Regions from separate parts of the Viridibacillus sp. NPDC093762 genome, predicted to be linked through region 2. Evidence: predicted binding sites of a transcription regulator. Region 2 holds the regulator's gene; the other holds the start of a gene.
The links. Region 2 encodes CtsR, which represses protease genes until heat stress. Its sites were predicted from a motif close to ATGGTCAATAAAGGTCAAACA; they were not measured.
Positions count from the first base shown of each region.

Region 1 (4,434 bases), on a different contig from region 2:
GAATGGTTAGTAGAGTATGCTCATTCTTTTAACAGTGACATAAAAATGATATAAAATCCGTTGTTTTATATAAATCATGATAGAGAGGGGGGTTATTATGTCATTTGCTTCAGAAACAAAAAAAGAATTAACGCAAGTTGAAGCAGGCGATACAAGCTTAAAAGCAGAATTATCTGCCCTCATCAGAATGAATGGCTCTCTGTCATTTGCAAACCGTCAACTTAGTCTTGATATTCAAACTGAAAATGCAGCAATCGCAAGAAGAATTTATACAGTAATGAAGAGGTTCTATAGTTATAGAGTGGAGCTTCTTGTGCGAAAGAAAATGCGTTTAAAGAAGAATAATGTTTATATCTGCCGTGTGAGAGAAGGGGCAAAAGAAATTTTGGAGGATTTAGAAATTGTCTCTGGAAACTTTTTGTTCAATCATACAATTGCAGAAGATTTAGTCGATACAACTAGTAGTAAGCGTTCATATTTAAGAGGCGCATTTTTAGCTGGTGGCTCTGTCAATAATCCGGAAACTTCCGCGTATCATTTAGAAGTGTATTCGTTATATAAAGAGCATGGTGAGGCACTGGCCGATTTAATGAATAAATTCGATTTAAATGCAAAAACAATCGAAAGAAAAAAAGGATTTGTCACATACTTAAAAGAAGCTGAGAAAATTTCAGACTTTTTAAGTTTAGTAGGTGCACATCAAGCCATGATGAAATTTGAAGATGTGCGAATTGTACGTGATATGAGAAATAGTGTGAATCGACTTGTGAACTGTGAGACGGCTAATTTAAACAAAACGATTGGAGCAGCTGTTCGCCAAGTAGAAAATATCCGATATATCGATCATAGTATTGGGATTGATCAACTACCTGAGAAGCTTAGAGAGATTGCTCGATTACGTGTGGAATATCAAGAAGTGACATTAAAAGAACTTGGTGAAATGGTATCAGCAGGTACTGTTAGTAAATCAGGTGTCAATCATCGCCTACGTAAAATTGATGATATTGCTGAATCATTGCGTAGAGGCGATGCGGTTAAACTTTAATGGAATGATGACACACGATAATGAATATATAAGTAATTATAGGAGGAGTAAAACGAATGGCAGAACAACAAGTAGAAGTAAAACTTAAATCAGGACTACAAGCAAGACAGGCTGCTTTGTTCGTACAAGAAGCAAATCGCTACTCTGCGGATGTATTTTTGACGAAAGAAAATAAAAAAGTAAATGCTAAAAGTATTATGGGTATTATGAGTTTGGCTGTTGCAAAAGGATCTAACGTTATTTTAACTGCAGATGGTGCCGATGAAGCACTTGCATTAAAAGGTCTAGTAAAACTAATTCAATCTGAGGATTAAATGAATACAATATAAAAACCGCTATTCTCATCTTACGAGAATAGCGGTTTTTTAGGTGTTTATTTAATTTCGTTACGTTCAAAAATTTGATCGATTAAACCATATTCTTTCGCACGCTCAGCTGTCATGAAGTTATCACGATCTGTGTCTTTTGCTATAACTTCGATTGGTTGACCTGTACGTTCAGATAAAATACTGTTTAGTTTTTCACGAAGGAATAAAATGCGTTTTGCAGCAATTTCAATTTCAGTCGCTTGACCTTGCGCACCACCTAGTGGTTGGTGAATCATAACTTCAGCATTTGGTAATGCAAAGCGTTTCCCTTTTTCACCAGCAGCAAGTAAGAATGCACCCATAGATGCAGCCATACCGATACAAATTGTTTGTACATTTGGTTTGATGAATTGCATAGTATCGTAGATTGCCATACCAGCTGTAATGCTACCACCAGGGCTGTTAATGTATATAGAGATATCTTTCTCTGGATCTTCAGCTTCTAGGAATAAAAGTTGAGCAACAATAGCGTTTGCAACGTTGTCATCGATAGCGCTACCTAACATAATAATACGGTCTTTCAATAAGCGTGAGTAAATGTCATAAGCACGTTCACCGCGGTTTGTCTGTTCAATAACTGTAGGGATTAAGTTCATAAGAATATCCTCCTCAAAAGGTAAATTCAATTTTCCTGTATAAAAGCAATTTGCTTCTATTGTATCTTAATCATACACATTATGGTCAAGGAAGGTCAAATGATTCGAATCCAATATTTATATGGTTGAATTGTTTTGGTTTCCTTTGTATAATAGAAAAGTCGCAATTGATGAATGGCCCTCGTAGTGTAATGGATAACACATAAGATTCCGGTTCTTAGGCTGGGGGTTCGATTCCCTCCGAGGGCGTATATAACTGCACTTTAAACATCTATGTCGTTATTTAAATAGCGACATAGATGTTTTTGTATGATGGGCTCCAATAATGATAATATGCCCAAATCAATAGAATAATAAACTGTCATATAGAAATTAAAAGTCGCTTTAATATTGAAAAGCGACTTTTTGTGTCCAACTAATTACTATTTAATATGTCTAGGTTGTTATTTTGTTTTATAAATAGCCATATAAGATTTGCAATTTCTTGGGCTTCTGCAGCATGTTTAGTACCTTTAAAGCTAGTGTTAAAGGGTAATACAATTGCTTCAATTATATAGTAGGGGATGGTTTCTTCTTGTAATGATTTTATAAGGCAGGCTGTATATTCTTTACCAGCTTGTAAGTCATCTTCAATAAGACCTTCTGAAAATCCAGTTAGCTGTTCTGTTAAATACTCTTTTGTTACATATTTATGTTTGAAATTCTCATGTAAGTACTTTGCTAGATCACAGCCTAAGAAATGTTCACCTCTCTCAATTTGAGCTGGTAAAACGGCATCTAGCTGTTGAATTACGTATTTCACAATCTGTACTGGGTCTAGAGCATCTTCACGTGTAATTTTCCAAATATGCAACATATGTTGCATCATACCGAAAGTTAGGATGGCAGCATCGTAACAGTGTGGCTTTGATTCTTCTCCGTAAATATCGACAATTCGTTTTGCGAGCCAATTTAACTCGTTTAGATGAAATCGCATTACTACTTCTTTAAGTTCTGGGTCACCCGAATGGAAAATCGATTCAAAGATAGGGATTAAATTTTGATCACGGTTTATTTGCATCAATACAGCGATTTGCTTAGCTAGTATGTCTTTATCTTTTGGATCCTGTCCTATAAGCATCTCATGCTTGCGAACATCGGCTTCCTCACGACCTTTAGCTATTATTGCGATTAAACATTCGTTTTTTGAAGCAAAATAATTATAAAAAGTGCCTTTAGAAATATGCGATTCATCTAGAATATCTTGGATGGAAGTATTTTGAAAACCTTTTTCGACGAACAGCTTTTGAGAGGCAACGATAACTTGACGTTTACGATTGTTCATAACTTCACCTATATTTCCAATTAGTGTACTATCATTCTAACTTGGAAACGCTTTAATATCAATGTTTATGAAATACCAAAATTTTTTAGTTGAAAAAGTTGTACCGTGAGTATAAAATGAATCAAGTAAACTTCTATATACGAAATATAATGAAAGTAGAGAGGATATAAAATGAATAGTAACGCATTACAGAAAAAGCCACCTTACGCAATGATAGTAATCTTGTTTATAGGTGCTTTTGTTTCTTTTCTTAACAACACATTATTAAATGTGGCATTACCAACGATAATGAAGGAGTTTGATGTAGCGGCTTCTCAAGTTCAATGGCTATCAACGGGTTATATGCTTGTCGGAGGTATATTAGTTCCAGCAAGTGCCTTCTTTATCACTCGATTTAAAAACCGTCATTTATTTATTACATCAATGACTTTATTTTCTATAGGTACAGCATTAGCTATATTGGCTCCAGAGTTCTGGGTGCTTATTGCAGCTCGTATGATCCAAGCAGCAGGTGCAGCAGTATTAGGACCGTTATTAATGAATGTTATGTTAACAAGTTTCCCAATTGAAAAACGTGGATCTGTTATGGGTATCTTCGGTCTAGTAATGATTTCTGCTCCAGCTATCGGTCCAACATTATCAGGCTGGATTATAGAGCACTATGATTGGCGTATGTTATTTGAAATCATCTTGCCTTTCGCAATTCTTGTATTATTACTAGCAATCTTTAAACTAGGCAATGTAATGGAAACAAGAAAAGTAAGTCTAGATGTCTTTTCATTAATCTTGTCTACAATTGGATTTGGTTCTTTACTTTATGGCTTCAGTTCAGCAGGAGATAAAGGTTGGGATAGTCCAATCGTTTACGGTACAATTATTGTCGGTGTTTTAGGTATTGCTGCATTTGTTATTAGACAACTGTTCTTGGAACAACCTTTGCTAGATGTTAGAATCTACAAACATCCGATGTTTGCGCTATCTTCAGCGATTTCAATCGCCGTTTCTATGGCAATGTTCTCAGGTATGATTATTACACCAATTTATGTTCAAACAGTTCGTGGTATTTCGCCTTTTGATGCCGGATTATTAATGCTACCAGGT
Region 1 is NZ_JBNNUK010000010.1:126,115-130,548, forward strand. It holds gene ACQKM9_RS13770 (gluconeogenesis factor YvcK family protein) at 1-54, shown strand, start outside; gene whiA (DNA-binding protein WhiA) at 98-1,045, shown strand; gene ACQKM9_RS13780 (HPr family phosphocarrier protein) at 1,102-1,359, shown strand; gene clpP (ATP-dependent Clp endopeptidase proteolytic subunit ClpP) at 1,419-2,009, opposite strand; tRNA gene ACQKM9_RS13790 (tRNA-Arg) at 2,187-2,258, shown strand; gene ACQKM9_RS13795 (TetR/AcrR family transcriptional regulator) at 2,425-3,333, opposite strand; gene ACQKM9_RS13800 (DHA2 family efflux MFS transporter permease subunit) at 3,505-4,434, shown strand, end outside.
Region 1: the regulator CtsR is predicted to act here: its motif matches at 2,091-2,111, upstream of clpP (ATP-dependent Clp endopeptidase proteolytic subunit ClpP).

Region 2 (4,434 bases):
TTAGTACGACGAGATAGTACCTCAATAACTCGTGTAATTTCCTTACTACGGCCAATCACTGGATCTAAGCTACCGTCTCTTGCAACTTGAGTCAAATCACGTGCCAAGCTATCTAAAGTTGGTGTACTTGCAGCTTGTGTAGCACTATTTGCATTTTGTGCATGATCGTGACTACCTAACAGTTGTAACACCTGTTGACGCGCTTTATTTAAACTAACTCCCGCATTGTTTAAAACACGAGCTGCTACGCCTTCTCCTTCACGAATAAGGGCTAATAATAAGTGCTCTGTACCGATATACGAGTGACCTAGTTTACGTGATTCATCGACAGATAGTTCGATTACTTTTTTTGCACGAGGTGTGTAATGTACGATTGGGCCAACGTCTTTTGTACCTACACCAACTAACTCCTCAATACCTTCTTCTATCATTTCAGAGCTAATATCAATTGCTTCAAGCGCTTTAGCTGCTATACCGCCACCTTCACGAATTAAGCCAAGTAAAATGTGCTCTGTACCGATTGATTCATGTTTCATACGAATAGCTTCTTCTTGTGCCAGTTGAAGCACCTTTTGTGCGCGTTGAGTAAATCGATTAAACATCATAAGAATCCTCTCCCTCTTCGTCAAAATGACCTTTTTTTAATTCTCTATTACATTGCAATCGTTCTCGCAACAAATTTGCCCGATACACATCTCGTTCATTTGGTTGAAGTGTAGTACCTGCATGTTGTTGTAAAAAGCCCGGCTGCATATAAAGCATACATTCGTTCAATACAGCAATAGGTATATTCTGGATTATACCCAAATATATACCCAATCGAACGTTAGATAAACAATTTGCTGCTTCCTCGCTGGTTAAAATTCTGGCATATAGTAAAGTTCCCAATGAACGATTGAGACGATCAGCTAAAGCAATTGATGCATGTTCTATTAATGCTGTACGTGCTTCTTTCTCTTTTTGAATTATTTGTTCAGTTACACTTTGTAAGTCTAATAAAATATCCTTTTCTGATTTACCAAGTGTGATTTGATTGGAGATTTGATAATAATTGCCTACCGATTCCGTCCCCTCACCATACATTCCTCTCACAACCATACCAAGTCGTGGCATCGTACTTATGAGAGAACCAATTTGGTTTGTCATAGTTAATGCAGGTAGATGCATCATAATAGACGCCCTCAAACCTGTTCCTGTATTTGTAGGGCAACTTGTTAAATAACCAAATGTATCATCAAAAGCATACGGTAAATGATGCTCTAATAGACGATCAATCTGATCGGCACTTTCATAAGCTTTTTCTATTTGTAACCCTGGCTGTAAACATTGAATACGAATATGATCCTCTTCATTAATCATTACGCTAATCGATTCATCTTTTGACAGTAAAACCGATCCAACTCTCTCTTTCTCTGCAAGCTGAGGACTGATTAAATGCTTTTCTACTAATACTTTACGCTGTAATGCAGGCATGTCATGCAAAGAAAAATAAGAGAACTGAAAATGTTGTTCTTCCTCATCATCTGCATCAATCAATACATTCGAAACAGCTTTATCAATTTGCATTGCCTCTTCATCAGAAAAAGCTCTTGGAAAACAGAAATCTGTTAAGTTACGCGCTAACCTGATACGAGTACTCATGACGATATCACCATATTGTCCTTCTTCTTGCATCCAATTGGTCGTTGGATTGTGTAAAAAGTGCTCAATGTTCACCTTGAGACCCACCTCCTACTTGCAACTTTTTTTCAAGAGCACGGACATTATCCCGCATAGTTGCTGCATCTTCAAACCGCTCTTCCTCTATGGCCACTTTCATGTCCAAACGAATTGCCTCAATTTGTCTTTTTAATTGATATAGCTCATTAATAGAACCTGGCACTTTTCCAACGTGTTCCACGGCTCCATTATGCAACCGTTTTAAGACCTGAGGTAGCTGCTCTTTAAAAGTTTCATAACATCCAGGGCAATTAAATTTCCCCTCGTTCAAAAATTGATGGTATGTCATACCGCATTCAGGACAATTCTCCTGTTCCTGCGTTTTCTGCTCATTTACATTTGGTGCTGCAACTGACCAACTCGGTGTACCAAACCAATTTGAAAAAAGTTTATGCATTGAAATTGGATCAGCATTAAAGTCGAGGTTCAAATGGAAAGAATCAAGTTGTTTATTGCACACTTCACAGAAATGCCTTGTCGTTTTTTTGCCATTCTTCATTTGTGTCACCGTGATAGTGGCCGGTCTTTGTTTACAGTTTTCACAAATCATACCCTCGCACCTCTTTTACAATTGCTTGTCATATTTTATAGTCAGTAGCATTGCTTGTAGGATACGCGCGCGAAGCTCATCACGTACCGGTAAATTTATTCGTAACACAGAACGATCAAGAGCTGCTAACATCATTTTAGCTTCTCTTTTCGTAATTACCCCTTCGTCAATTAAACGGAAAATTAAATCATTCGTCATAGTTTGTGAAGCACCTTCGTTTACTTGCTCAATCACTTGGTCAATTAAATCTGACTTTGAACTAGCTTTGACACGTAAAATTCGTATATATCCTCCACCGCCTCGTTTACTTTCAACCAAATAGCCACGCTCGGCGGTAAATCGAGTATTTATCACATAATTAATCTGGGAGGGTACGCATTGAAATTTATCAGCAATTTCACTCCGTTTAATCTCAATATGTCCTTTCCCACCTAATTCGATAACCTCTTTCAAATAACCTTCTATTATGTCAGAGATATTACGCATTTCAAATTCCACCTCGCTTGCATCACTGACTTTGACTATCTTTGACTATATTTGACTACATTATACACAGCCTTATAAAAAACACGCAATTGAAATGCTCATTGAATTGTGAAAGGTGTCCGTTTAGCCTCAAGAAGCACCCATACCTCGGAGTCTTGCTGACACTGGATAAGCCGAAGAAGTACTAAAAACACTCGTTTTAAGGAAGACAACATAAGTCTTAGACATCCCATCGTAACAGTTGCACAAAAAGCATTCTACTGTCTCAAGATACCCGTTTCACCAATCTAATATTCGGCCCAAACAAAAAACCGCGATAGCAAGTGCCATCGCGGTTTTTTCGTATTAATACCATTTTCCAACAATCGGGTAATTCCAATCTGTATCATTAAGAGCCTTCACAATACCTATTACTGGAACGACAACACCCGTAATCAAAAAGACTACTAAGAATGGAAGTCCAATTAATAAAAAACTAAAGATCCCTGATACAATAACTAATACCCACATAACAAATTGGAACAATAGCGCTTGAATGGACAAACGCTTAATTTGTTGATCATCAATAAATATATAAAATAGGATTGGCAATAAACACGGAGCAAAAAATGCACTTGCATGAAGAATCACTTTTAATCCTTTTGATTCCATTTAGAGCAACTCACTTTCATAAATTAATATACTTCTTTTTCTATTTATACGATTCAGAAATTCATTAGTTTCATATTCTCATCAAAAGAGGAACATTCTTTATTTCGATTCGTCCTCTGAAGTAACAAAAGAAAGGGAGGAGTTTTTCCTTTGAAAAAAGCATTATTATTCATCGGTAGCATCGCACTATGCTTAATCATTTTCATTGCAATGCCTTATTGTTTATTGAAAAATTCATTTTCTAATGATTGCGAATCTAAAACTTCCTCATGCTCTAAAACCATTGAGCATAAAATAAAAATCATCAATTCAATAAGTGAGTCTGATGTCCTGTATCAAGATCAGAATACTAGAGAAGACTCAACCGATAAAAGTCATAGAGGTCAATTTATATCAAGCCTTTTCCTAAGTGATAACTAAATACCATAAAATATAAAAGAGGGCCGCTATGCATAAGCGCCCTCTTTATTATTTATCTTATGTTTCATTCAACTTCTTCTCGTGACAATACGACACCGTTTATGAGAGGATAGTTATACACTAGTTGAAATGAGGACGATCTATGATTCGAACCATTGGCATTACTAATAATCAAGAACTAAAAATGGATTTTCCGCTAGAGGAGATACGAAATAATTCTTTTGAATGGTATTGGATTGATTTTGATGAACCTACTGTGGAGGAAGAACTACTGCTAGACACATTCTTTCACTTTCATCCACTAGCTATTGAAGACTGTTTATTGCGATTACAACGACCAAAACTCGATTATTATGACGACTACCAATTTTTAGTTGCGCATAAGTTAAACGAAGAGACCTTTGAAGCCGAAGAGGTTAATATGTTCGTTTCCGAAAAATTTGTTGTGACTTTTCATAAATCGCCAGTTCCTGAATTTGATATCGTCCGTTCGCGTATAAATGATCAACCACAGTATTGGAAAAGTGGTGCTATTTTCGTCACTTATCAAGCACTAGATAAAATCGTAGATAGCTATTTCCCAATGGTCTACAACATTGAAGACCATT
Region 2 is NZ_JBNNUK010000006.1:59,895-64,328, forward strand. It holds gene ACQKM9_RS09800 (ATP-dependent Clp protease ATP-binding subunit) at 1-605, opposite strand, end outside; gene ACQKM9_RS09805 (protein arginine kinase) at 595-1,716, opposite strand; gene ACQKM9_RS09810 (UvrB/UvrC motif-containing protein) at 1,706-2,218, opposite strand; gene ACQKM9_RS09815 (CtsR family transcriptional regulator) at 2,285-2,755, opposite strand; gene ACQKM9_RS09820 (DUF4870 domain-containing protein) at 3,101-3,406, opposite strand; gene ACQKM9_RS09825 (hypothetical protein) at 3,557-3,826, shown strand; gene corA (magnesium/cobalt transporter CorA) at 3,969-4,434, shown strand, end outside.